4 regions of the Telluria sp. AIW5 genome follow, and region 1 is predicted to be linked to each of the others. Evidence: predicted binding sites of a transcription regulator. Region 1 holds the regulator's gene; each other region holds the start of a gene.

Region 1 (5,819 bases):
CCACATGGGCCGCCAGCGGCGTGCCCAGCGCCAGCCAGAACATGGGCTCGACAATGAAAACCATGTCGCCGTAATACCAGCGCGGATCGAAGGGCGCGAACGGGTGGATGCCGTAGACGTTCAGCGCGTCCATGCCCAGGTGCAGCAGCAGCCCGGCGCCGACCGCCGCCAGCAGTCCCCGGCGTGCCGGACTGCTGGTGCGCAACAGGGCGCGCGCCGCCGGCCAGGACAGCCAGAGCACGGCCAGTAGCAGCAGCGCCTGCGGCAGGGCCCAGAGCAGAGTGTGCGTGTGGCCGCGGTGGTGCAGCAGGTAGCCGAGCGGTTCAGGGGCGAGGGAGGTCAGGACCAGGTCGACGTCGGGGAAATTGCTGGCCAGCGCAGCGCCGGCGAGCAACAGGCGGCGCCGCATCGGGGCGCCGGCCGGATCCGCCTCGCGCGGCAGCAGGCGGTGGGTCAGTTCGCCGAGCGCGAACCCGACGAGGGAGTGGGTAAGATTGTCCATCGAGCAATATTAGCATCCGCTCCCCGCTGCGCGGGCTGAGCACATACTCCCGGTTCCGAACAGTCAAGCGCAAATTTTTGACCCAGATCAAGGATTTCGAAGAATACTCTTCGGTACAATCGGCCGCTTATAAATTTGCCATGCGGCAATATTGGAGAGCATCGTGCGCAGCAATTTGCCGGTTACCGGCATCGAATACCGGATGGAAGCAGGCCAGTCGATCGTTTCGAAGACCGACACCAAGGGCCGCATCACCTACGTCAACCCGAGCTTCATCGAAGTCAGCGGTTTCCCCGAGCACGAGCTGCTGGGCAAGGCGCACAACATCGTGCGCCACCCCGACATGCCGCCAGAGGCCTTCGCCGACCTCTGGCAGGCGCTGCAGGCCGGCCAGCCCTGGACCGGGATGATCAAGAACCGCCGCAAGAACGGCGACTTTTATTGGGTGGTCTCGAACGTGGTGCCGGTCAAGGAAGACGGCCGCGTCATCGGCTACATGTCGGTGCGCACCACGCCGACGCGCGAACAGGTGGCAAGCGCAAGCGAGCTGTACCGAAAGTTCCGCTCCGGTGAACAGGGCGCGCTGGTCATCCGCGGCGGGCGTGCGGTACGCACCGGCCTGGTGGCGCGCCTGGCCGGCCTGCGCCGACTGCCGCTCGGACGCCGCCTGGGCCTGGTGATGGGCATGCAGGCGACCATGCTGGCTGCGTTCGGCCTGGCTGCCGATGGCGCGCTGTGGCGTAGCGTGGCTGCGCTCGGCGTGCTGGCCACGCTCGCGGCCTGGGCCGGGCTGCGGCAAGCGATCCTGGCGCCGCTGCGCGAAGCGACGGCCGCCGTGCATGCGCTGGCCGGCGGCGACCTGTTGCACCTGCCCGAGACGGGCCGCAGCGACGAGTTCGGCCGGCTGCTGCGCGCACTGCGCCAGCTGAACATCAATTTGCAGGCCATCGTCGGCGACGTGCGCAGCAACGTGCGCTCGATCGAGACCACGACGCGCGACATTGCCGCCGGCAACGTCGACCTCGCGGGACGCACCGAATCGCAGGCGGCCAGCCTCGAGCAGACTGTCGCCACCCTCGGGCAGGTGGCCGGCGCCGCCGGCCGCAATGCCGACAGCGCCCACCGCGCCGACGGCCTGGTGGGCGCGGCGGCAAGCGTGGCCGGCCGTGGCGGCGATGCGGTCGAACGGGTCGGCGCCACCATGGGCCAGATCAGCAGCTCGGCCGCGCGTATCGTCGACATCATCGGCCTGATCGACGGCATCGCGTTCCAGACGAATATCCTGGCGCTGAACGCGGCGGTCGAGGCCGCCCGCGCCGGCGAGCAGGGCCGCGGCTTCGCGGTCGTGGCCGGCGAAGTGCGCAGCCTGGCCCAGCGCTCGGCCGGCGCGGCGAAGGAAATCAAGGCCCTGATCGAGGATTCCGTGCAAAAGGTAGCGCAGGGCAATGCGCTGGTGGGCGAAGCCGGCCAGACCATGCGCGAGGTCGTCGCCTCGGTGCGGGACGCGGCCGGCATCATGCACGACATCACCCAGGCCAGCCGGGAGCAGGGCGGCGAAATCGGCGAAGTCAATGCCGCGATGGCGGAACTGGACGCGATCACGCGCCAGAATGCGACGCTGGTGGAACAGTCGGCGGCGGCCTCGCATAATGTGGCGGAAGAAGCGGCGCGCCTGTCGCAGGCGCTGTCGGTATTCAAGTTCGGGCGAGCGCCGGCCGCGATAGCGTGACGTTCGGGCACTCCGACCGGTGTGAATCGTTCGCCGATTCCGGCCTTCGGCCACCGGGTGCAGTGCCGGCCCTGCTTTACATCGTGGGCCCGCGGCCCGTGCCTTCTTCCCGCTCGATGCGTTCCTGGCAGGGCACGCAGGTGCGCACCGTCGGCGTGGCCAGCAGGCGTTGTTCGGGAATCTCGCAGCCGCAGGATTCGCAGATGCCGTAGCCGCCCGATTCGAGGCGGCCGATGGCGGCGTCGATCTCGTGCAGCAGGGCGGTTTCGTGGTCGGCGAAATGTTCTTCGTCGTGGGCGATCATTTCGGCGGTCGGGGCGTCGTCGTTCTGGACGAGGTGGGCGCGCGGCGAGATGACGGGCGGCTCGTCGCCCGAAGGATCGGCGTCCAGGCGGGCGCGCGCGGTGGCGAGTGCGGCTTCACGGGCCGCGCCGAGCCGCCTGGCGACTTCTTCGTGGAGGGATTGCGAGATGGGCATGCGGTTTCCTGGAATCAAATAGTGGGTGTTTTCAAAAAAGCAGCGTTGAAAATACTCTAGCCGATTCCGACGGATGCGCGCGCCAGCTTGGGCGGCGGCGTCATGGGCGCGGCGTGCCGGGGCAAGTGGAGGACCGCCTCAGGCCATCGGGCTGCACTGGTCGGTGCCGGCGGCGATCGCCTTCAGCCTGGCCGGCTCGAGCAGGACCACCTCGCGCTTGTCGACCTCGATCCAGCCCTGTTTCCTGAATCGCGACAGCAGGCGGCTGACGCTTTCGATCGTCAGGCCGAGATAATTGCCGATGTCCTCGCGCGACATGCGCAGGCCGAAGGCGGTCGGCGAATAGCCGCGCGCGGCGTAGCGGGCCGACAGGTTCACCAGGAACACCGCGAAGCGTTGCTCGGCGCGCATGTTGCCGAGCAAGAGCATGACGTTTTGCTCGCGCGTGATTTCACGGCTCATGATCCGGTGGAAGTGGCGCAGCAGGGCAGGGACCTGGCCGAACAGCTCTTCCAGGCGCGCGAACGGGATCTCGCATACCTCGCTGTCTTCCAGCGCCACCGCGTCGCACTGGTGGCGCTCGCCGCTGATGGCATCCATGCCGAGCAGTTCGCCGGCCATCTGGAAGCCGGTGATCTGCTGCTCGCCCGCGGCATTCACCTGGTAGGTCTTGAAGTGGCCGTAGCGCACCGCGTACAGGTTGCGAAACGGTTCGCCCATCGTGTACAGCCGCTCGTCGCGCGCGAGGCGCCGGCGCGCGCCGATGACCTGGTCGAGCCGGGTGATGTCGGCGGCGTCGAGTCCCATCGGCAGGCACAGCTGGTGCATGCTGCAGGCGCTGCAGCTGGCCTTGATGGCGCCGAGGCTGATCGGCGCTACGGCGGGAAGTGGGAGGGCCTGGCGCATGGGAATGGAGAAAGGAGTGGTCGCCCGATTATAGACGCTCGGCCGGATGCGCCGGGTTTCCTGATACTGCCGTGGATCGGGACGGCGGATAGATCGATCGCCAGGACGCGGCGACGGCCGACAGAGCGCGGCTGCGGTGCGACGTAGGGTGGGCATGCCCACGCGGAATGTCGCATCGTGTTTGCGGAACAGGTGCCGCGAACCACGCATCCGGACGCACTCCTGAATACGAGCCACGACACTGGAACCAGGCCAACGCTGCAGCGCGTTCCGCGTGGGCGTGCCCACCCTACGTTACGCGGCGGTCAACAAGTGCAGCGGCGGCCAGCAAGGTGCAGCGCCTGTCACAAAGGCGGCAATGCGGCGTCCTGGCCGATGCGGATCAAGCCGCGCAGGGTGAATTCTCCCGTGCCCAGCTCGGCATCGGAGGGCGGATTCGCCACCACACTGTCATCGGCGAACCTGACATGGTTCCACAAGGTCTCCGCAACGATCAGGCTTCCGACATTCCCCAGATGGTTGCCGTCGGAAACTGCCGCGGCCTCGGCAAGAATGTAGAACCACAGCGGCGTGGCCTTGTGAAAACCCGCGGCGATGAAACGCGCGCGGTTGGACGCGGGAACCGCAGCAAGAATCGTGTCTTCGGCCAGTCGCTCGCGGCCGGTCCGGCGGGCGACCGCCTGGCCGGTCGGCAGTCCGAGTAAATAACCCCGCAACAGGTTGCGAGCGGCAAGACGACCCATGATCGATTCGATCGGCATGCCGGCGGTATCGCGCAGCTTGCTCAATTCGGGACTGATCCGGCAATCGATTTTTCGTGCGGGATTCCGGCCGGCCGTGTCGCCCTGTTCGAAAAACCTGACCCAGTCGATGATCCAGTTGTTCGGCAGGGACGGGAACTGTTTATCCGGCCCGGGGAGTGGGGCAATGTCGCCGGACAAGGCGGTAAACGTAAACATGAAGTTGAAGGTCGCGGGAGCCAGTCCGCCTTCAGGCTTGAACGTGTCGTTGTAATCGTATTCCTGCCGTACCATCGAATGTCCAAAGCGATAGGCCGCGGCGGAAAATTCGACCGGCATGAAGAGCGCTGAAAGACCGTCGGCCCTCCAGGCGGACGGCCCGCCCGCCAGCACCTGTTCCACCACGGCCGGCGCGCAAATCCTGGGCAGGAAATCATGCAGCACCGCCCATTGGTAGCGCCGGCGCACGGCCATGCGTGCCTGCTCCGCAGTGAGCCCGTCCCGTTTCATGAGCGCGTTATGCGAGCGCAGGAAGGCGACATGCATCTGCGCCGTGATCAGGTTCTCGTCGTTGCGGGGATCGCCGATGATGGCCTTGCGATCGAGGTCCTGGTCTTCCTGGGGAGGGAGCCGCGGCAGGTCATGGTGGAGATCGGCGGTCTTGATCGGCCGGAACTCTTCAGGAACCTCGGTAACTTTTCCCATCACCATGTACCCATCGGAATCCGTCGTCCCTTCCGCACCGTCGAGCTTGTAGACGCTGTCGAGATCGAGCACGCCGGTGCGCCGGTTCACCAGGCTGTCCATCACCTGCTGCGGCGTCAATACCGGAAAATCCGGCAGTTTGATGACGTTGAAAATATCGGCCGGCTGGCCTTGCGCGTTGCGCTCGAATTCGGTCAGGGTGATGTCATGATCGATGAACTGGCCAGGCGGTTTTCGGGACTGGCCGCGAGGTCCCCGAACATGAATCCGAACCGGCCGGTTTCGCCTTCCGTCAACAGCGGGGTCGCAAGGGGTTCGCCATGATATCTCGCACGCATACAGGATTCCCACAAAGTTAAGTGCCGACGACTCGTTTGGAAGGAAATATCTTTGCAGCAGATAAATATCTGTTAGCCCAAAAGACAGTGCGAGCGGGCAACTGAATAAATAGTGTCACCGATAAAAACGACAATGAAGCCTTATCTGCGTTTCATGCAGGCCGGATAAAAAGGACGCAACAGTTAATCGGCATCCGTTCCCGCCCGATTGCCAATTGTGCGCGCCCTGAGCCATGCTAGATTCTGGACACCGCAGTCCACGAGGAGAGCACATGTTCGGCGTATCGGCGTTGGATCTGGCACGCTTCCAGTTCGCGTTCACGATGTCCTTCCACATCCTGTTCCCGGCGGTCACGATCGGCCTGGCCAGCTACCTGGCCGTCCTCGAGTTCTCCTGGCTGAGGACGAAGCGCCAGGTGTA
Region 2 (5,819 bases), 700 kb from region 1:
GGTGCGTGTGGCCGTGTGCGCGGACTCGTCGACGTGAACCAGGATGGTCTTGCAGTTCATGTTTTCCTCCGTACGGATGATGTTGATGCCGGGGCCGCGCCCCGCGCACGCCGCCGGGCCAGCTTGAGCAGGTCGAAGGGCATGGCGGCGCCCAGGCCGATGAGGAGGGCAGCCAGCACGTGGAGCGGCGTCGGCGCAGCGAAGCGGAACAGTTCGGCCAGCGGTGGCAGGTAGAGCACGGCCGCGAGCGCAGCCAGGGCCGTGCCGGCCACCAGCCAGGCGACGCGGTTGGGTAGGCGAAGCGATTCGAACACGGTCAGGCTGTGCGAGCGGTTACCGAAGATGAGTCCCACATTCGCCGCCACCAATACCGTGAAAGCGATAGCCCGCGCCTGCACGGGTGCCAATGCCTCAAGTGCCCATGCGTAGGTGGCTGTCGCCAGCGCGAGCACGATCATTCCCTGCGCCAGCGCCGGCACGAGCGTGCCGCGGTCGAGCAGGGGCATATTGCGTGGACGCGGCGGGCACTGCATGAGATCGCCGTCCTCGGGCTCGTTTTCAAAGGCCAGCGCGCAGGCTGGGGCGACCACCAGCTCGAGGAACACGATGTGGACCGGGTCGAGTACGACCGGCCATCCGAGCATCACCGGCAGCAGTGCCAAACCGGCCGTCGGCACATGTACGGCCACGATGTAGACCATTGCCTTGCGCATGTTCGCATACACGTGCCTGCCGGCACGCACGGCGCGCACGATCGAGGCGAAATGGTCGTCGGTCAGCACCAGGTCCGCCGCTTCCCGTGCCACGTCGGTGCCGCGCCGGCCCATGGCGATGCCGACATGGGCTGCCTGCAGGGCAGGGGCGTCGTTGACGCCATCCCCGGTCATGGCGACGATTTCGCCAGCGCGCTGCAGAGCGCGCACAATGCGCAGTTTCTGTTCGGGCGCGATGCGCGCGCAGATGTCGGTGTGCGCGAGGCTGTGCGCAAGCTCTTCCTCGCTGATCATCGCGATGTGCGCCCCGGTCAGCGGTTCCGTCCCGGCCAGGCCGGCCTGCTGCCCGATGTTCAGCGCGGTCGCCGGATAGTCGCCGGTGATCATCATGACGCGCATGCCCGCCGCGCGGCACTCGCCGACGGCCTCGGCGACGCCGGCACGCAGCGGGTCGGCAAAACCGACCAGTCCGAGCGGCACGAAATCGAAGTCGTGCACCGCGTCCGGCCAGCGGCGGCTGGCGTGCGCAGCCTGGGCGACCGCCAGTACGCGCAATCCGCGCGCTGCCATCGCGTCGGCTGCCGCCAGCAACGGCGCGGACGCGGCCGCCGGCAGGTGGCACAGCTCGGCAATGGCTTCGGGGGCGCCCTTGGCCGCCACCATGGCGGCTTGTCCGGCGCCGGCGTGCCAGCCATGCGCCACCGCGCGCAGCGCCGCGCTCATGCCGTATTCGCGGGCCAGGGTCCAGTCCTCGCGCCCGCCGCCGAGTGCGTCGGGAAATTCGGCGCCGAGGCGGTGCAGGGCCTGGTCCATCGGCTCGAAGCCGTCGGCCCGGCTCGCCAGCATGCCGACGTCGAGCAGGGCGGCCAATGCGTCCGGCAATGCCTGGACGGGCGGCGCGCCGGCCTGCCACTCCAGGCCGCCGGCGTACAGCGCCGCCACGCTCATCCGGTTCTCGGTGAGCGTGCCGGTCTTGTCGACGCAGAGCACGGTCGTGGCGCCGAGCGTTTCGATCGCGGCCAGGTTGCGCGTCAGGACGTTCGCGCGCGCCAGACGCGAGGCGCCCAGGGCCGGAAACAAGGCTAGCACCACCACAAATTCCTCTGGCAGCATGGCCAGCGCCAGCGCCAGCCCGGCCAGCAGCGCCTGCAGCAGGGCGCTGCCACGGACCAATTGATATGCTACTAGCAGCAGGCTCAGGGCGCCGCCGGCCAGGCCAAAGCGGGCGGTTACGGACGCCATTTGCCTCTGCAGCGGCGAACGTTCCGGCGCCATGGCCGCCAGCGACTGGCCGATGCCGCCGATGGCGCTCGCGGCGCCGGTGGCGGTGACCTGTACGATGCCGTGGCCGCGCACCACCAGTGTCCAGGAGAGCAGGGCAGCCGTATCGCCTGCGCCAGGGCGTGTTGCGTGACCGGGGATGGCGTGGGCGGGGCTTTTCGGTACCGGCACCGATTCTCCCGTCAGCAGCGACTCGTCGACATGGACGTCCTGGCCCTCCACCAGCAGTGCATCGGCGGGAACGCGGTCGCCCTCGCTGATCGCGCACAGGTCGCCAACGACTACCTCGCGGCTATCCACCTGCAGCCGGCGGCCGTCGCGGACCACGATTGCGCGGGGCGTGCTCAGGTCGCGGAGGGCCTCAAGCGCACGTTCGGCCTTGCCTTCCTCGTACAGCGTCATCCCGAGCGTGGCAACGACCAGGGCGAACATCAGGGTGCCTTCTCGCGGCTCGCCCAGAAGCAGATAGAGCAGGCCGGCCGCGAACAGCAGCGCGAACATCGGTTCGCGCGCAGCCTGCCAGGCGATGGCGCGCCAGCCGCGCTGTCCTCCGGAAGGGAGCGCGTTCGGCCCGTCGCGCACGAGCCGCCGCGCCGCTTCGTCACTGTCGAGCCCGACAGGGGCGCCGGCTGCGGGCGGGCTGGGGCCGGCGCCAGTTGCCGCCGGCGGCTCCCGGTATCCCATCAGCCGGGTGACCGCAGTGCTGCGGGGGAATCCGGGGCGATCCGACCCCGCGCATGGGCGATGTGCGGCCGATAGACCATGACCGGTACCGGTGAGTAGGCCAGGACGCGTTGGGTCACGCTGCCGGCGATCAGCCGGCTCAGGCCGCGGCGTCCATGGGAGGCAATGAAGATCAGGTCGCAATGCTGGCGTTTGGCCACCTCGATGATCTCGTCGGCCGGCGAGTAACCGTAGGCGGTGAGCGCCGTGCAGGCAACACCGGCTTGGCGAGCAGCGTCCGCCACCTGCCCGACGTACTGCTGCGCCTGCTCGAGCAGCACGTCGACGCCCAGCTCGGTGCCTGCCGCGACAGCTCCTTCGGCCGACAGTAGCACGGGTTCGGGGTAGGCGACGGAGAGCGTGACGACGTTGCCGCCACAGGCCTGCGCGAAGGAGATCGCTGCATTGGCCGCGACCGCCGCCAGCTCGGAACCGTCGGTAGGAACGAGAATGCGCTGATACATTGCCGTCTCCCGCAGAAGAATTTTTATGCACGCCGGATGGCCGCTCTGCCAGAATGGGCGCCCAGACCGCTTACGTCTTTGATATAGATCAAATACGCCCGCGCGTTCACAGGCCTTGCTTCGGGGCCTGGATCACCAGGCCTGCGCGAGCCGGACAACGTGTTAGCGATCTCCCCGACGCCACAGGCGGCTGGCGTCAGACGCGCCACGCTGGCCGGCGGCATTCGAATAGATTTGATCGACATCAAAGCTTTTTCAGGTAAAGGCTTCCATCCTGATGTGGAACAGAGCCTCGTCTCGCAAAGGCTTGCAGGAGGGAAGATGTTCCGGGCAATACTTGTCGCCAGCGACGGTTCCTGGCTGGCCGAGCGTGCCGCACGTGTCGCCGTTGCGCTGGCGCAGAGCAACGCCGGCCGGCTCGTGGCGTTGTCGGTCGCGCACCCGGCTGTTGCCAGGCCGGGCGGCATGGAGACGAAAGCCGATCTCGATGCGGTCTTTGCATGCGCGCACCGGGACGCGATCGATCACGCCGCCCGGGTGGCGGGATTCGCCCATGAAGCAGGCGTGCCCTGCCAGGCGGTCACCGCGGTCTCGGCGTTCCCGGGCGACGAAATCATCCACGCCGCGGAGCAGAATGCCTGCGACCTGATCGTCCTCGGTGCGCACGGCGGACGCATCGTCCCGCCGGTGCTGACAGGAGGCGTCGCCCAGCAGGTGCTCGCTTATTCACCCGTCCCGGTCCTGGTGCTGCGCGAGGCTGCCTGCCCGGATAACGTGCTGTGACCTGATCACGGTCCTCATCTTGCAAGGAGCTGCCATGAAATGGATAATTGGCGCCTGCTGCACGTGACGTTTGGCTACACCATGGCGGGCCTGGTCGCGTTTCGACTGGCTTGGGGCCTAATCGGTACACGCTATGCCCGGTTTGCGAACTTCGTACGAGGTCCCAGGGAAGTGATGCATTACTTCAGTACAGTTTTTCACCGCGGCCCAGACGATTATATTGGCCACAATCCTGCGGGGGCGGTGACGATCATTGCCTTCTTGCTCCTGACTGTTATCGTTGCCGCCTCCGGTTGGGCGACCTATTATGAGCTTGGAGGCGATACGATAGAAGAACTGCACGAGACCTTTGCGAACCTGATGCTGGCGGTGATTGGCGTGCATGTGGCCGGCGTGTTGGTCAGCAGTTGGCTTCACCGGGAAAACCTGATCAGGGCAATGATCAGCGGACGCAAGATCGGGCGGTCGCAAGATGGCATACGTAGCGCATGGCGTAGCGTGGCTGCTGTGGTGCTAGTGTGCGTTCTACTTTTTTGGTGGTTTCAACTGCATACGCTGCAGGAAGGTATGGCCGTTACGCCTGAGCCAACAGCGACCGCCACCGGTCATGGCGATAATGGGTAACAAAACGCATTATTGGCCATCCCTGCGATTCGAGGCTGGCTGACCACGGAGGCGGAACGAGGCCGCAAGACCGGAAAGGCCGGGATATGAGTGACATTTCGTCCCACCGTCACGATGGACACGATCACCGCCACGATCATGAAACTGTCGACTGGTCACGCCACGGGACTGGAGTTGAAAACAAGCCGTTCACGGATCCGGTGTGCGGGATGAAAGTCGTCAGCGATCCCGCTAAGGAAATCTGGTACGAGGGCGAAGATTACCATTTCTGCAGTACGAATTGCATCGACAAGTTCCGTCTGTCGCCGCAGCAGTACATTGGGCGGGCCCGGGCTAGCCCTGCATCTCCGGCGGAGGCACGGGAGGGCACTATCTACACCTGTCCGATGCATCCGGACATCCGGCAGCCACAACCCGGGGACTGTCCGATCTGCGGCATGACGCTTGAACCGGTGCTGCCATCGCTGGATGAGGAGGAGAATCCGGAACTCGTCGATTTCAAGCACCGCTTCTGGTGGACGCTGCCGCTGACCGTCATCGTCACGGTGCTCGCGATGGCCGGACATCGTATCTTCCAGGCTGGTCTGCCCGGGCAAAGCTGGATCGAACTCGCGCTGAGTACCCCGGTTGTGTTGTGGGCCGGATGGCCATTCTTCGTGCGAGGCGCGCAATCCGTCAGGAATCGAAAGCCCAATATGTGGACGCTGATCGGATTGGGCGTCGCCGCGGCCTACGGCTACAGTGTCGTCGCGACCGTCGCACCGGGACTGTTTCCACGAACCTTTCTGATGCATGGACGGATCGGCGTGTACTTCGAAGCGGCCGCCGTCATCATATCGCTGACCTTGCTGGGTCAGATACTGGAACTGCGCGCGCGCGCCCAGACCTCCGCGGCGATAAAGTCGCTGCTCGGCCTGGCGCCGAAGACGGCGCGGCGCGTCAATCCAGGTGGGACGGAAGAGGACGTGCCCTTGACCCACGTGCACGTAGGCGACGCCCTCCGGGTACGTCCCGGCGAAAAAGTGCCAGTCGACGGTGTGGTCCTGGAAGGCGAAAGTGCGGTCGATGAATCAATGCTGACCGGCGAGCCCGTGCCCGTCACGAAGCGCCCTGGCGACAAGGTGATCGGGGCCACGATCAATGCCAGTGGCAGCCTGATTGTGCGCTCGGAAAAGGTCGGGGCGCAGACGATGCTGTCGCAGATCGTGCAAATGGTCGCGCAGGCACAGCG
Region 3 (5,819 bases), 2.0 Mb from region 1:
GGCGGGGTGAAGCGCCCCAAGTATGACCGCTGCATACGCAGCGAACCGTGCGCTCCACCACATAGGGAGGCCGCCGCCAGGCCGTGTACGGTAAAATGCCGTTAACTTTTACCTATCCAGAACACCACCCATGAGTAACGACAAGAACAAGGCGGCGGCTGCACCCGTGCCTCCGTCCAATTTCCTGCGCGCCATCATCGACAACGACCTGGCGGCAGGCACCCACGCGCGCGAAGGCATGCCTCCGGTCATCACCCGCTTTCCGCCCGAGCCGAACGGCTACCTGCACATCGGCCACGCGAAATCGATCTGCCTGAACTTCGGCCTGGCGCGCGATTACGCCGGCCGTTGCCACCTGCGCTTCGACGACACCAATCCGGAGAAGGAAGACCAGGAATACGTCGACACCATCATGGACAGCGTCAAGTGGCTCGGCTTTTCGTGGGAGCAAGGCGGCGAAGAATACCTGCACTACGCCAGCGACTATTTCGACAAGCTGTACGCAATCGCCGAGTACCTGATCCAGAAGGGCTTTGCCTATGTCGACAGCCAGAGCGCCGAAGACATGGCGAAAAACCGCGGCAACTTCGGTACGCCGGGTACCAATTCGCCTTTCCGCAATCGCCCGATCGAAGAATCGCTGCAGCTGTTCCGCGACATGAAGGCCGGCAAGTACAAGGACGGCGAACACATCCTGCGCGCAAAGATGAGCGAAGACGCGATGGCCTCGCCGAACATGACGAACCGCGATCCGGCCCTGTACCGCATCCGCCACGCGCACCACCACCGCACGGGCGACGACTGGTGCATCTACCCGATGTACGACTACACGCACCCGCTGTCGGATGCGATGGAGTCGATCACCCATTCGATCTGCACGCTCGAGTTCCAGGACCACCGCCCGTTCTACGACTGGCTGATCGCCACCGCGACCGAGGGCGGGTTCTTCACGCCGCCGGTGCCGCGCCAGTACGAGATGTCGCGCCTGAACCTGACCTACGTTGTCATGTCCAAGCGCAAGCTGCGCCAGCTGGTCGATGAAGGCATCGTTTCCGGTTGGGACGATCCACGCATGCCGACCATCGTCGGCCTGCGCCGCCGCGGCTATACGCCGGAATCGATCCAGCTGTTCTGCGAGCGCATCGGCGTCTCCAAATCCGATGGCTGGATCGACATGAGCACGCTGGAAGGCGCGCTGCGCGACGACCTCGATCCGAAGGCGCCGCGCGCGATCGCCGTGCTTCGTCCGTTGAAATTGATCGTGGACAATTTCCCTGAAGGCGAAGCACATGCGTGCACTTCGCCGGTCCACCCGCACCATCCCGACATGGGCGTGCGCACCTTCCCGTTCACGCGCGAGCTGTGGATCGAGCAGGAAGACTTCATGGAAGTCCCGACCAAGGGCTATTTCCGCTTCACGCCGCCGGTGGGCGAGCAGCCGGGCAGCCGGGTGCGCCTGAAGTACGGCTATGTGGTCGAGTGCACCGGCTTCGAAAAAGATGCGGACGGCAAGGTCACCGCGGTGCACGTGAAGTATTTCGAGGATTCGAAATCGGGCACGCCGGGCGCCGACAACTACAAGGTCAAGGGCAATATCACCTGGGTCAGCGCGGCCTCCGCCCTGGAAGCCGAAGTGCGGCTGTACGACCGCCTGTTCCTCGACGCGCATCCCGATGCCGGCGGCAAGGACTTCAAGACCCTGCTCAACCCGAACGCGCTGGAAACCGTCACCGCCTACCTCGAACCGGGCATGGCGACCGCGACGCCCGAGCAGCGCTTCCAGTTCGAGCGCCATGGTTATTTCGTGGCCGACCAGGTCGATTCGAAGCCGGGCAAGCCGGTGTTCAACCGCGTCACGACCTTGAAGGACAGCTGGGCCAAGTAATTGCCCGCACGCGGGCGATGTACGCCACGCGCGTTCGGCCACACCCTCCCGCCCCGGGCTTCCCGCGGCGGGATTTTTTTTGGAAGCGCCATAGGCCCTTCTGCCCGCCCCTCCAACTAGCAAGCCTGCTAGGTTTCATTCAGGGCTGCTTGCGCGATTCTGATCCAAATCAAACAAGAATCAATTCGCGGGCAAAACATGGCGACCGGGGCCGAATGGCTGGGAAAAATCAAGGCGATCAGGCTGGGGTCCTGGCTGGGCGCCTTGCTGTCCTTCGGCGTCGGCCTCGGCTTGTATGTCAGTACCAGCCAGTCCATCGAAAACAACACCCGCGAGCGCTTCAACCACATGGCGCGCAACGTCCAGTCGATCCTGAATGGCCGCATCAAGACCTATGCCGACTTGCTGCGCGGCGCCTCCAGCCTGTTCCTGACAAACGAAAACATCACACGCGACGCTTTCCGCCGCTACGTGGCCGGCCTCGACCTGGTCAATGAATTTCCCGGTGTCCAGACGATCAACTTCGCGCGCTACCTGACCGACGCCGAACGCAGCGAATTCGAAGCGCAGATGCTGCGCAATGTCGACGGACGCGGACGCGACTTCAGGATCGTGCCGGAGGGGCAGCGCCGCGAGTACACGGTGCTGACCTTCCTCGAGCCGGGTACGGCCTGGGCCGACCGGATCGGCATCGACCTGCAGACCCGGCCCGGCGTCGCGCTGGCGCTGGCGCACTCGCGCGATACCGGCGACGCGTCGACCTCGGGCGCCCCCGTCAGGTTCGCATCCAGCCCGAGCGGCCTGGCGATCCGCATGCCGGTGTACCGCGCGGCCATGTCCCTGCAGGACGTGAACCAGCGCCGCGCCACCTACCTGGGGTCGGTCGGGATCGGCTTCAGCGTCAACCATCTTGCCCGGGGGGTGCTCGACAACACGCCAAAGGACGCCACGCGGCTCGTGATTTCCGGGATGAGCCCGACCGAGGGACCGGACGGTTCGCCGGGTGTCTACCGGCGCATCGTGTATTTCGACAACCGCCCGGGCAAGGCGGCCGATGAGAAGGTCGAGTTTCGTGCGCTGCTGCCGGTCGGCGTCAGCGGACGCGGCTGGGACATCGATTTCACCGTGCGCAAGCGCAGCATGTATTCCGAGATCGACAGCGTCCTGCCCTGGGTGGCGATGCTGGCGGGCATGATCGGCACGGCCCTGCTGTATGCGCTGTTCCAGGCGCTGAGCTCGTCGCGGCGGCGCGCCATCCGGCTGGCCGAAGAGATGACCGGCGAGCTGCGTGCCAGCGAAACGAAACTCCAGAAAAATAACGACAACCTGCGCCGCCTGGCGGCCCACGCGGAAAGCATCAAGGAAAGCGAGCGCAAGCGCATCGCACGCGAGATCCACGACGACCTCGGCCAGAACCTGCTGGCGCTGCGCATCGAGGTCGACCTGCTCGCCTCGCGCACCAACAAGCGCCACCCGCGCCTGCATTCGCGCGCACGCTGGATGCTCGAACAGATCGATGCCACCATTAAAAGCGTGCGCCAGATCATCAACGACCTACGCCCCCATGTGCTCGATCTCGGCCTGACCGCCGCGGTCGACTGGCAGATCACCGAATTCCAGCGCCGCACGGGACTGGTCTGCGAACTCGTCTCGCACAACCACGACCTGCATGTGAGCGACCGCTGCGCCACCACCCTGTTCCGCATCCTGCAGGAGTCGCTCACCAACGTCTCGCGCCACGCCCGCGCGACGGCGGTGCGGGTCGAACTCGCCGTCGACCGGGAATCGATTTCGATGACTGTCAGCGACAACGGCATCGGCTTGCAGAAGGCCGGCCAGAAGCCCGGCTCCTTCGGCCTGGTCGGCATCGAAGAGCGGGTCCGGATACTGGGCGGCAAATGCGTCATCACCAGCCGCCCGAACGCCGGCACCACCGTCCACGTGGCGATCCCCGCTGCAGAAAACCTGCTGTCCGTGGCGCCCGCCCCGGAACCGGCAAACATCGTCCACGCAGCAGTCGGCACCCTGTAGGGAAGCCGCTCGCCAGCCTGTAGGAAGTGCCGCCGCGAGGTCGTAGGCGTCTTTACCACAAGAAATTAGTTGACCCTTCTCAACTTGCGCAAAATCAACGATTTCCGAAAGCTTGGAGTGGAGAATCTGTATCAATGCTTCACGTCAACAACCGCCGGTACAGACGAAAAAGGAGGGTCGACCATTCGCCAGCACGCCTTCATCGCACCCGAGCCGCCCAATCACAATAACGATGCAGTTCTCCAAAACTAAGGAACAATCATGATCTCCAACCTCGATTTCGAACGCATTGCCGCGCTGGACCTGGACTCGATCAAAATGAAATTGACGCACGAGCAATCGGGTGAAGGCTGGTCGCTGGAACACGCGAAGGCCATCGAAACCGAATACCGCCGCTTCCTGTACCTGATGAAAGCCTTCCCGACCGAGCAGACCGCGCCGCTCGAGGATGTCGACACGTTCTGGCACTACCACATCCTCGACACGATGAAGTACGCCCGCGATTGCGAGGAAGTCTTCGGCTACTTCCTGCACCATTACCCTTACCTCGGCATGGTCGGCGAAAACGGCCTCGAGGTGCTGGAACAGGCGGGCGACCGGACGCGCGAACTGTATGAGTCGACTTTCGGCGAAGCCTATGTGCGGGAGTATGGCGCGGATGCCGCATGGTGCGGGCGGGCGCCGGTCGAAGCGGAAGGCGCAGCGGCGAAAGCGGCCTGGTGCGGCCGGGCTCCGGTCGATGCCGAAGCCTCGGCGGCGAATGCGGCCCGGTGCGGCCGTGCGCCGGAAGCGGCGATGCAGACGGCGTGGTGTGGGCGTGCTCCGGCGAAAGTCGGGGCTGGGGCGACCGCGTGGTGCGGTCGTGCTCCGGTCAAAGCGGACGGCGCGCAAACGGCGTGGTGCGGTCGTGCTCCCGAGGCGGTTGCCGCGGATGGCGCCAAAACGGCCTGGTGCGGACGTGCTCCGGTGAAAGCCGAAGGCATGAAGACCGCCTGGTGCGGCCGGGCGCCGGTGACAGCCGAGGTAGCCGAAGCAGCCGGGGTACAGACCGCCTGGTGCGGACGCGCCCCGGCCCTGGCACTGGCCGCCTGACGCCCGTGCTCACTTGACGAATGCCCCGCTCGCGGGGCATTTGTTTTTTCACCACGGATTTTTTGCTCAGGCCACCATCGGAATATCCGTACGATGCGTAGGGAATGGTCCAGAGGCAGTGCCGGCGTTCGGCATGATAAAGATCAAAGGGATGAGTGCGTCATCGACGCAGTGGCAGCAAGCGTCTGCTGCCCCAGGTTGACCTTATTTCTTCTGCCGTGCCCGCAGTTGCTGCCTTTCCTGGGTCTGCTGCTTGTTCTGCTTACTCTCGAACAACGCGACCGCTTCTTTCTTCGCCTGCTCGACCGTCCGCATCTCGGCATGGTCATCGTGCGCCACGAAATAATCGTCCGCCTGCGCGTCCACGACCAGCTTGATGGCGGCGGCATCATCGAGGTCATACAGTTCGGTCAGCAGGGTCGTTACTTCGTCGAGGAATGCTTCGTAAGTCAGGGTCGTCATGATGTCAGCTCTTTATCGGTTCAGGCGTGCGTGAAGCCTTAGGCAGGCTTCGGGGGGACGTCATTGTACCAGCGCCCATTGCCGACCAATGCGCCAGGGCGTGATGGACGTCGGGATAGCGCAGGCGCACGCCGAGCTCGCGGCGCATGCGTGTGTTGTCGAGACGGCGCGATTCCGACATGAACGAGAGCAACATCGGCGACACGGCCGCGCGCAGTGCAGCGCGTTCGAGCCGCGGCGGGCGCGCCATGTGAAATGCGTCGGCGACGGCATCGAAATAGTCGCCCATTTTCAGGCGCGTATCGTCGGTCGCATGATAAACCCGCCCCGGCCGCGCGCGAAACAGCGC
Region 4 (5,819 bases), 2.2 Mb from region 1:
CCAGCGTATTGCGCGTGTCGACGGCGGCGCGCAAGATCCCGTGCAGGAGGTTGCGCCCGCCGCTCGTCGCCGTAACCTGTTGCGCCGCGGGATTGGTCGCGACGAAATTCGACGGCGCGACCGCATCGAGCAGCTGGCGCGCCACGAAGGTGACGACATCGGTGTGATGTGGCGCGACGCCGGGCACTGCGCAAGTTGCGCGATGCCACCATTGCTGGGTCAGCAGGAAGCCCTGGCTGACGACGTTCCAGGGCCACGCATTCCAGGCCGGATCGGCGAAGCGCTTGTCCTGCGCCAGCGGCTGCAGGGGCTCGACGGCCTGCCTCCCGGCAGCCGCCGCGCCGTATTCAAGCCAGTGCTGGATGCTGGACTGCGCCAACAGGGCAAGTTCCATCTGTTTGTCCGGCGAAAGGGCAAGGTGGCTGGCCCAGTCCTGCCAGGCTAGCGCCAGCGCCGCCGGCGACACGTGTGCGGTAAATTGCCCGAGCCAGGCGTTCAGGGCCAGGTCGGCCGAGCGCTGCGCCGTGTCCCATTCGGGCCCGGCCGCGTGGCGCCCGCCTTGCCAGGTACTGCCTTCACGCCGCAATTCGCTCGCCGGGATATCCCTGAGAGGGGCGTCCATGGCTCAGTGCGCAATGAGCAGCGGTACGCGGGCGCGCTCCAGCAGCTCTCGCGTGACACCCCCGAGCGCCCATTCGCGGTACCGGCTGTGGCCGTAGGCGCCAGTGACCATGAGTCCGGCGCCAGAATCGCGTGCCAGTGCCATCAATGCTTCGCCCTCGGTCGAGGTAGTACGTTCACGAATTACCTCGACGTGCACCCCGTGGCGAGCAAGGTATAGGGCCATGTCGGCGCCGGGCTGCTCGCCGTGCAGCCCGGAACGCTCATCGGGGTTGATGAGGACGAGCTGGACGCTCTCGGCGCGCTGTAGCAGCGGCAATGCGGCGGTAATGGCGCGGATCGCCGGCATGCCGCCGTCCCAGCCGACTACCACGCTACCCGGGATCGCGGCCTTGTTGTAGTCGTGCGGAATGACGAGTACCGGACGGACGCCGTGCAGCGCGACGTATTGCGGGAGATGGGCCACGTGTCCCGGCAGACCAGGCGCGGCCGCGGTGGGGTTGTCCTGGCTGAGCACGACGAGGTCGGTGTAGCGTGATTCCAGAAGCAATGCGTATCTGGCGTCGTCGTCTATTGCGTGCGTTTCGAACGATTCGACTCCGAGGCGCCCGGCATCGCGCCTGAACACGGCGAGACGCGCCTCGGCGGCATCCCGCAGGCCCTGGAAATCCGACTCCGGCATGGGCATCGGGGCGCCCATGGAACCCGTCAGCGTTGCGTAGTCGAGCCAGCTGATGCCGGTCGCGGCCGTACCGACCAGGTGGGCGCGATGGTCATTTGCGAGCAGGGCGGCAGCGCGCAGGCGGCTGTCCTGCCCTTCACGGCCATCGATGTAAACCGTAATCGTCTTATACATAATTTTCTTTCGGGAAAGTATGAACGGTCAGCCTGCCGTGAACATTTTGCATACCGGCTGATGGAAAGAACGGCATCGGACAACTGTAGGGCCTCTTGGCGCAGAACTGAGCATCGGATTTGATAGAAATCAAATACACCAGCAATTTGGAAAACGGCTGAGATGTTCGCCTCACTCCGCCTGCAGGGCCTTGAGCAAGGGCGGGTCGCGGCGGTAGATGTCCTCGGCGAACAAGGCGCGACCGTGGCGGTCCGTGATTGCGGTGGCATAGAACAACACAACCGGGACCGGCTCGGCGAGCGTCACTGTGCGGGTCGGGCCAGGACGCATTGCCGCGGCTACGCGATCGTCGTTCCACTTCACGGAGTCGGCCAGCACGAACTGCGCGAGCTCGGCCGGACGTTCAACGCGAATGCAACCGTGGCTCAGGTCGCGCCGGGCACGGTTGAAGAGCTCCTGTGACGACGTCGAATATGATGCGGTATAGATGGGGTCGCTTTCGAAGGGAGCCTCGGCGTTGAGGTCTCCCAGCAGTCGCAGGCGCTCGCGGAGCAGCTCCGCACCCGCATATGGGGTGCCGGGAAACGATCCCGGTCGGCCCGACAGCAGGCAGGGCCGGCCACTGCGGGGCTAGCCGGGCCAGTGCGCGGTACTGCGCCAGCGTGTCCTTGCCCCCCGATACAGCAGGATTGCAGGCGCGGCCGCGTCGAGGCGCAGAGAGTGCGGACCCGGTCTTGTCCCTTCTTGATCCGAATCAAACAAAAATCTGATCGCCGCCTACAGACTGATTTCAATCAGTTGAAGCATCCAGACCGGCGCGAAGGCCATGTTCCACAAAATACTTGTACCCACCGACGGATCAGCCCTGTCCGAGCACGCGGCGGCGGCGGCAGTGGCGCTTGCCCGCGGCAGTGGCGCTGAGATCGTCGCGCTGTCGGTTGCGCAGCAGCGGGATCCCTCGCACGCGCAGTTCGACGACGGCACGTCGACGGTGCAACGCGAGCGCGCCCTGAACGCGGCAGCGCAACGTGCCGGCCGGGTAACCCGGCTAGCCCAGGAAGCCGGCGTGCCACATAGCCTTGTCACTGCCATGGCTTCGTCGCAGCACGACGAAATTATCCGCGTGGCGCTCGAACTGCATTGCGACCTGATCTTCCTAGCCGCACACGGGCAGTGTGGGGTGACGAGGCTGATCGCGGGACGGATACCGCAGCTGGTGCTCGCCTATTCGCCCGTGCCCGTGATTCTGTACCGCGGCGGCGCCGAGACCGCCTAATCGTCAACGCCGGCAGCGCCGGCACACTTTGAGAGGTCTACCATGTACAAGCGAATCCTTTTGCCGACCGACGGTTCGGAGGCATCCCAGCGCGCCATCGTGGCGGGCGTCGACTTTGCCAAGAGTGTGGGAGCCGAGGTCGTCGCCATGACGGCGACGCCAGAATTCCATACGTTTACCACTGATGCCGCCATGCTGGAGCAGACCCCGGAGGATTACGCGCAAGCCAGCCGGGAACGCGGTCAGCGCATGCTCGACGAGGTGGCCACAGCCGCCCGCAATGCCGGCGTCACCTGCACCTGCATTGCGGTCGCTTCGGACAGTCCGTACGAGGCAATCATTTCTACCGCGCGCGAACATCAATGCGACCTCATCGTGATGGCATCTCATGGCCGCCGGGGAATCAAGGGCTTGCTGCTGGGCAGCGAAACGCAGAAGGTGCTCGTGCACAGCGCCATCCCGGTCATGGTGCATCGCTAGACGCCGGAATATTTTTAGGAACTCCATCATGTACAAACGCATTCTCATACCCACAGACGGTTCGTCCGTCTCCGGACTCGCGGCTGACGCTGCGATTGAACTGGCGCGGTCCTGCGGTAGCGGGATCGTGACGCTCTCCATTGTGGTCCCTGAGCCCGCTCTGCCGTACGTCGAAGGCGGCATAGTGCTCGACTCGGGCCAGCAGACCGAAGCTCTGCTGGAAAACGCCCACGGCTTCGTTGGCACTCTGGCCGAGCGCGCGCGGCGCTCGGGCATCGAATGTACACCGGTCACCCGAATTGATCCGGACCCGGCCCGGGCCATCGTCGAAGCGGCGCGCGAGTACCAATGCGACCTGATCGTCATGGGCTCGCACGGACGGCGTGGCCTGAGCAGATTACTGGCCGGTAGCGTGACACAGGCGGTACTCGCCTATGCGCCGGTTCCGGTCATGGTGCTGCGGCCGGCCCTGCCCGACGAACAGGCCGACGCGCTGGCGCGGCCCTGTCCCGCCAGTGCGCGCTTGACGTAGCAGCCATGTACCCGGACAAGCGCTGGCCGGAAGCGTGGACGGCCCAGCCGTGCGGTGCAGGTACGACAGGCGGCGAAAGCGCTGCCGGAGCGAATCGTCGCTTGAGCCGCCTGCGCGCCGCTTTCGTTCGCACGTCCAGCGCGCTCGACCCTGAGGATGAACGCGAGTTCAGCCTCGCGCTCGACCGCAGCCTCTCTGGCATGTTGCCCGCACTCGGCCCGGTGTTTGGTCTCGCCGTGGTCCTGTTTGCGGCATGGGACTATTGGATCGCCCCGGAATCGGCCTGGACGACGGCGATGCTGCGCCTGTCCCTGGTACTCGTTGGAGCCCTTGGCTATGTAGAATGGAGCGCCCGGATACCGATTGCCTGGCGCTGCGGTTTGGTGTACGTGACGCACACGGGGGCGATGATCCTGAGCTCCGCGCTGCTGCCACACGGACTGGTGCTGGCCTTGCCTGCAATCACCGGCGCGATGTTTCCGCTTGCTTTGGTCGAGCCACGCCTGCACCGCCTGTTCCTGGTCGTGCTGTTGCCGTCGCTGCTATTCGTTGGGCTCGGTGCCGCAGTACTGCCGCAGCAGGTGTTTGCCGCCAGCACGCTGGTCTACCTGGTGACATTGGCCTTGGCAGGGGCGGTCGCGCTGGTGCAAGGACGCTGGCGGCGCGCCGCCTTCCTTGCCGAACGGGCGCTGGCCCATGCGGCCCACTACGATAGCCTCAGCGGGGTGCTGGCGCGCGGCTACCTCGTCGAGCTGGCTAACCATGACGTTGCGCTGGCAAGGCGCTACGGCCGCCCGCTGGCGATCGGCATGATCGATATCGATCACTTCAAGCGCGTCAACGATACCTTCGGCCATGCTGCCGGCGATACGGTGTTGTGCGCCGTGAGCCGGGTTTGTGCAGCACAGCTGAGGACCAGTGACTATGTTGGACGGATAGGGGCGAAGAATTCGTCTGCGTCATGCCGGAGACAACGGAGGAAGATGCGCTTGCCTGCGCCGAGCGCATGCGTCTGGCCGTCGCCGACATCCGGCTCGAAACGCCGGCTGGGACGGTCAGCTGCACGATCAGTATCGGCATCGCGGCGCTGCATCAGGGACATGCAGAATTCAGTGCCTTGCTTGCTGCAGCGGACGCCGCGATGTACCAGGCGAAATCAAACGGCCGCAATCGTATCGAACTTGCGCCGTCTCATCCTTTTTCCTGACTACTGCCTGCTTCCGGCGGAGCGGACGTCAGGAGCGCTTCCAGCCGTTCAAAATTGAGTAATTCAATCTCGCGCTTATCGAGGGCGATCCATCCCTCGTTGCGGAAACGCCCCAGTAGGCGGCTGATACTTTCGATCGTCAGTCCAAGGTAGTTGCCGATGTCGGCGCGCGACATGCGCAGGCGGAATCGTCGCCCGGAATAGCCTCGCTCGACATATCGCGAGGACAGGTCCAGCAGCAGGCTGGCAAGGCGCTCCGACCCATTCATGTTCGCGTACAGCAGTACCGCCTGTTCGCGTACGATCTCGTGGCTCAGGGCGGAATGGAAACGCTGCATCAAAGGCGCAGAATCATGCATTGCTTCCTGAAGCCTGCCATAAGGAATTTCACACACTTCGCAGTCGTCGAGTGCGCACATCGTAGAGGCATGTCGTCCGGCGTAGATCGCATCGAGCCCCATCAGATCGCCGCTCATGTAGAAAGCGGTGACATGCGGCTGGCCCCGGTGATCGGGCCGCGACGATTTCAGATGGCCGAAGCGGACCGCATACACCATCGCAAAAGACTGGTCCCTGCGGAACAGGACTTCGTCGGGCGCCAGGCGCCGCCGATACCCGACTAGCCCGTCTAACCCGATAACATCACGTACGTCGACATCGGATGGCAGGCACAGGTTGCGGGCAGCGCAGCCTGAACAGCTCGCCAGCGGCCTGGCCTGCGCAAGCATCGCGGCATGGAGCGTCAGATCGTTCATACGTCCCCCTGGACCATGAGCGGCCAATGGTCAGTATCCGGCAAAGTGGCGGATCAGGCAAGACCGGCTCAAGCCGACAATGGCATCGACGA

What was found. The regulator FNR, encoded in region 1, switches genes on or off when oxygen is low (the NO sensors DNR and NnrR bind a similar motif). The targets are predictions, from matches to a motif close to TTGATNNNNATCAA.
Region 2: a site for FNR is predicted at 3,260-3,273, ahead of AC1MEM_RS16405 (universal stress protein). Genes of this name have one in related genera too.
Region 3: a site for FNR is predicted at 3,986-3,999, ahead of AC1MEM_RS22130 (glycine-rich domain-containing protein). Genes of this name have one in related genera too.
Region 4: a site for FNR is predicted at 2,222-2,235, ahead of AC1MEM_RS03690 (universal stress protein). Genes of this name have one in related genera too.

The regions. Positions count from the first base shown of each region.
Region 1 covers NZ_CM155289.1:2,999,383-3,005,201, forward strand. The annotation lists gene AC1MEM_RS13290 (metal-dependent hydrolase) at 1-502, opposite strand, end outside; gene AC1MEM_RS13295 (methyl-accepting chemotaxis protein) at 666-2,231, shown strand; gene AC1MEM_RS13300 (TraR/DksA family transcriptional regulator) at 2,308-2,709, opposite strand; gene fnr (fumarate/nitrate reduction transcriptional regulator Fnr) at 2,848-3,615, opposite strand; gene AC1MEM_RS13310 (peroxidase family protein) at 3,960-5,411, opposite strand; gene AC1MEM_RS13315 (cytochrome ubiquinol oxidase subunit I) at 5,671-5,819, shown strand, end outside.
Region 2 covers NZ_CM155289.1:3,702,545-3,708,363, forward strand. The annotation lists gene AC1MEM_RS16395 (universal stress protein) at 1-60, opposite strand, end outside; gene AC1MEM_RS16400 (cation-translocating P-type ATPase) at 57-2,678, opposite strand; gene AC1MEM_RS16405 (universal stress protein) at 2,678-3,181, opposite strand; gene AC1MEM_RS16410 (universal stress protein) at 3,503-3,964, shown strand; gene AC1MEM_RS16415 (cytochrome b/b6 domain-containing protein) at 4,004-4,588, shown strand; gene AC1MEM_RS16420 (heavy metal translocating P-type ATPase) at 4,675-5,819, shown strand, end outside.
Region 3 covers NZ_CM155289.1:4,989,884-4,995,702, forward strand. The annotation lists gene AC1MEM_RS22120 (glutamine--tRNA ligase/YqeY domain fusion protein) at 131-1,885, shown strand; gene AC1MEM_RS22125 (sensor histidine kinase) at 2,084-3,916, shown strand; gene AC1MEM_RS22130 (glycine-rich domain-containing protein) at 4,178-5,008, shown strand; gene AC1MEM_RS22135 (hypothetical protein) at 5,213-5,470, opposite strand; gene AC1MEM_RS22140 (sugar nucleotide-binding protein) at 5,475-5,819, opposite strand, start outside.
Region 4 covers NZ_CM155289.1:830,647-836,465, forward strand. The annotation lists gene AC1MEM_RS03675 (PHA/PHB synthase family protein) at 1-622, opposite strand, end outside; gene AC1MEM_RS03680 (universal stress protein) at 626-1,477, opposite strand; gene AC1MEM_RS03685 (hypothetical protein) at 1,640-1,939, shown strand; gene AC1MEM_RS03690 (universal stress protein) at 2,304-2,753, shown strand; gene AC1MEM_RS03695 (universal stress protein) at 2,796-3,233, shown strand; gene AC1MEM_RS03700 (universal stress protein) at 3,262-3,765, shown strand; partial or broken gene AC1MEM_RS03705 (GGDEF domain-containing protein) at 4,062-4,972, shown strand; gene AC1MEM_RS03710 (helix-turn-helix domain-containing protein) at 4,957-5,727, opposite strand.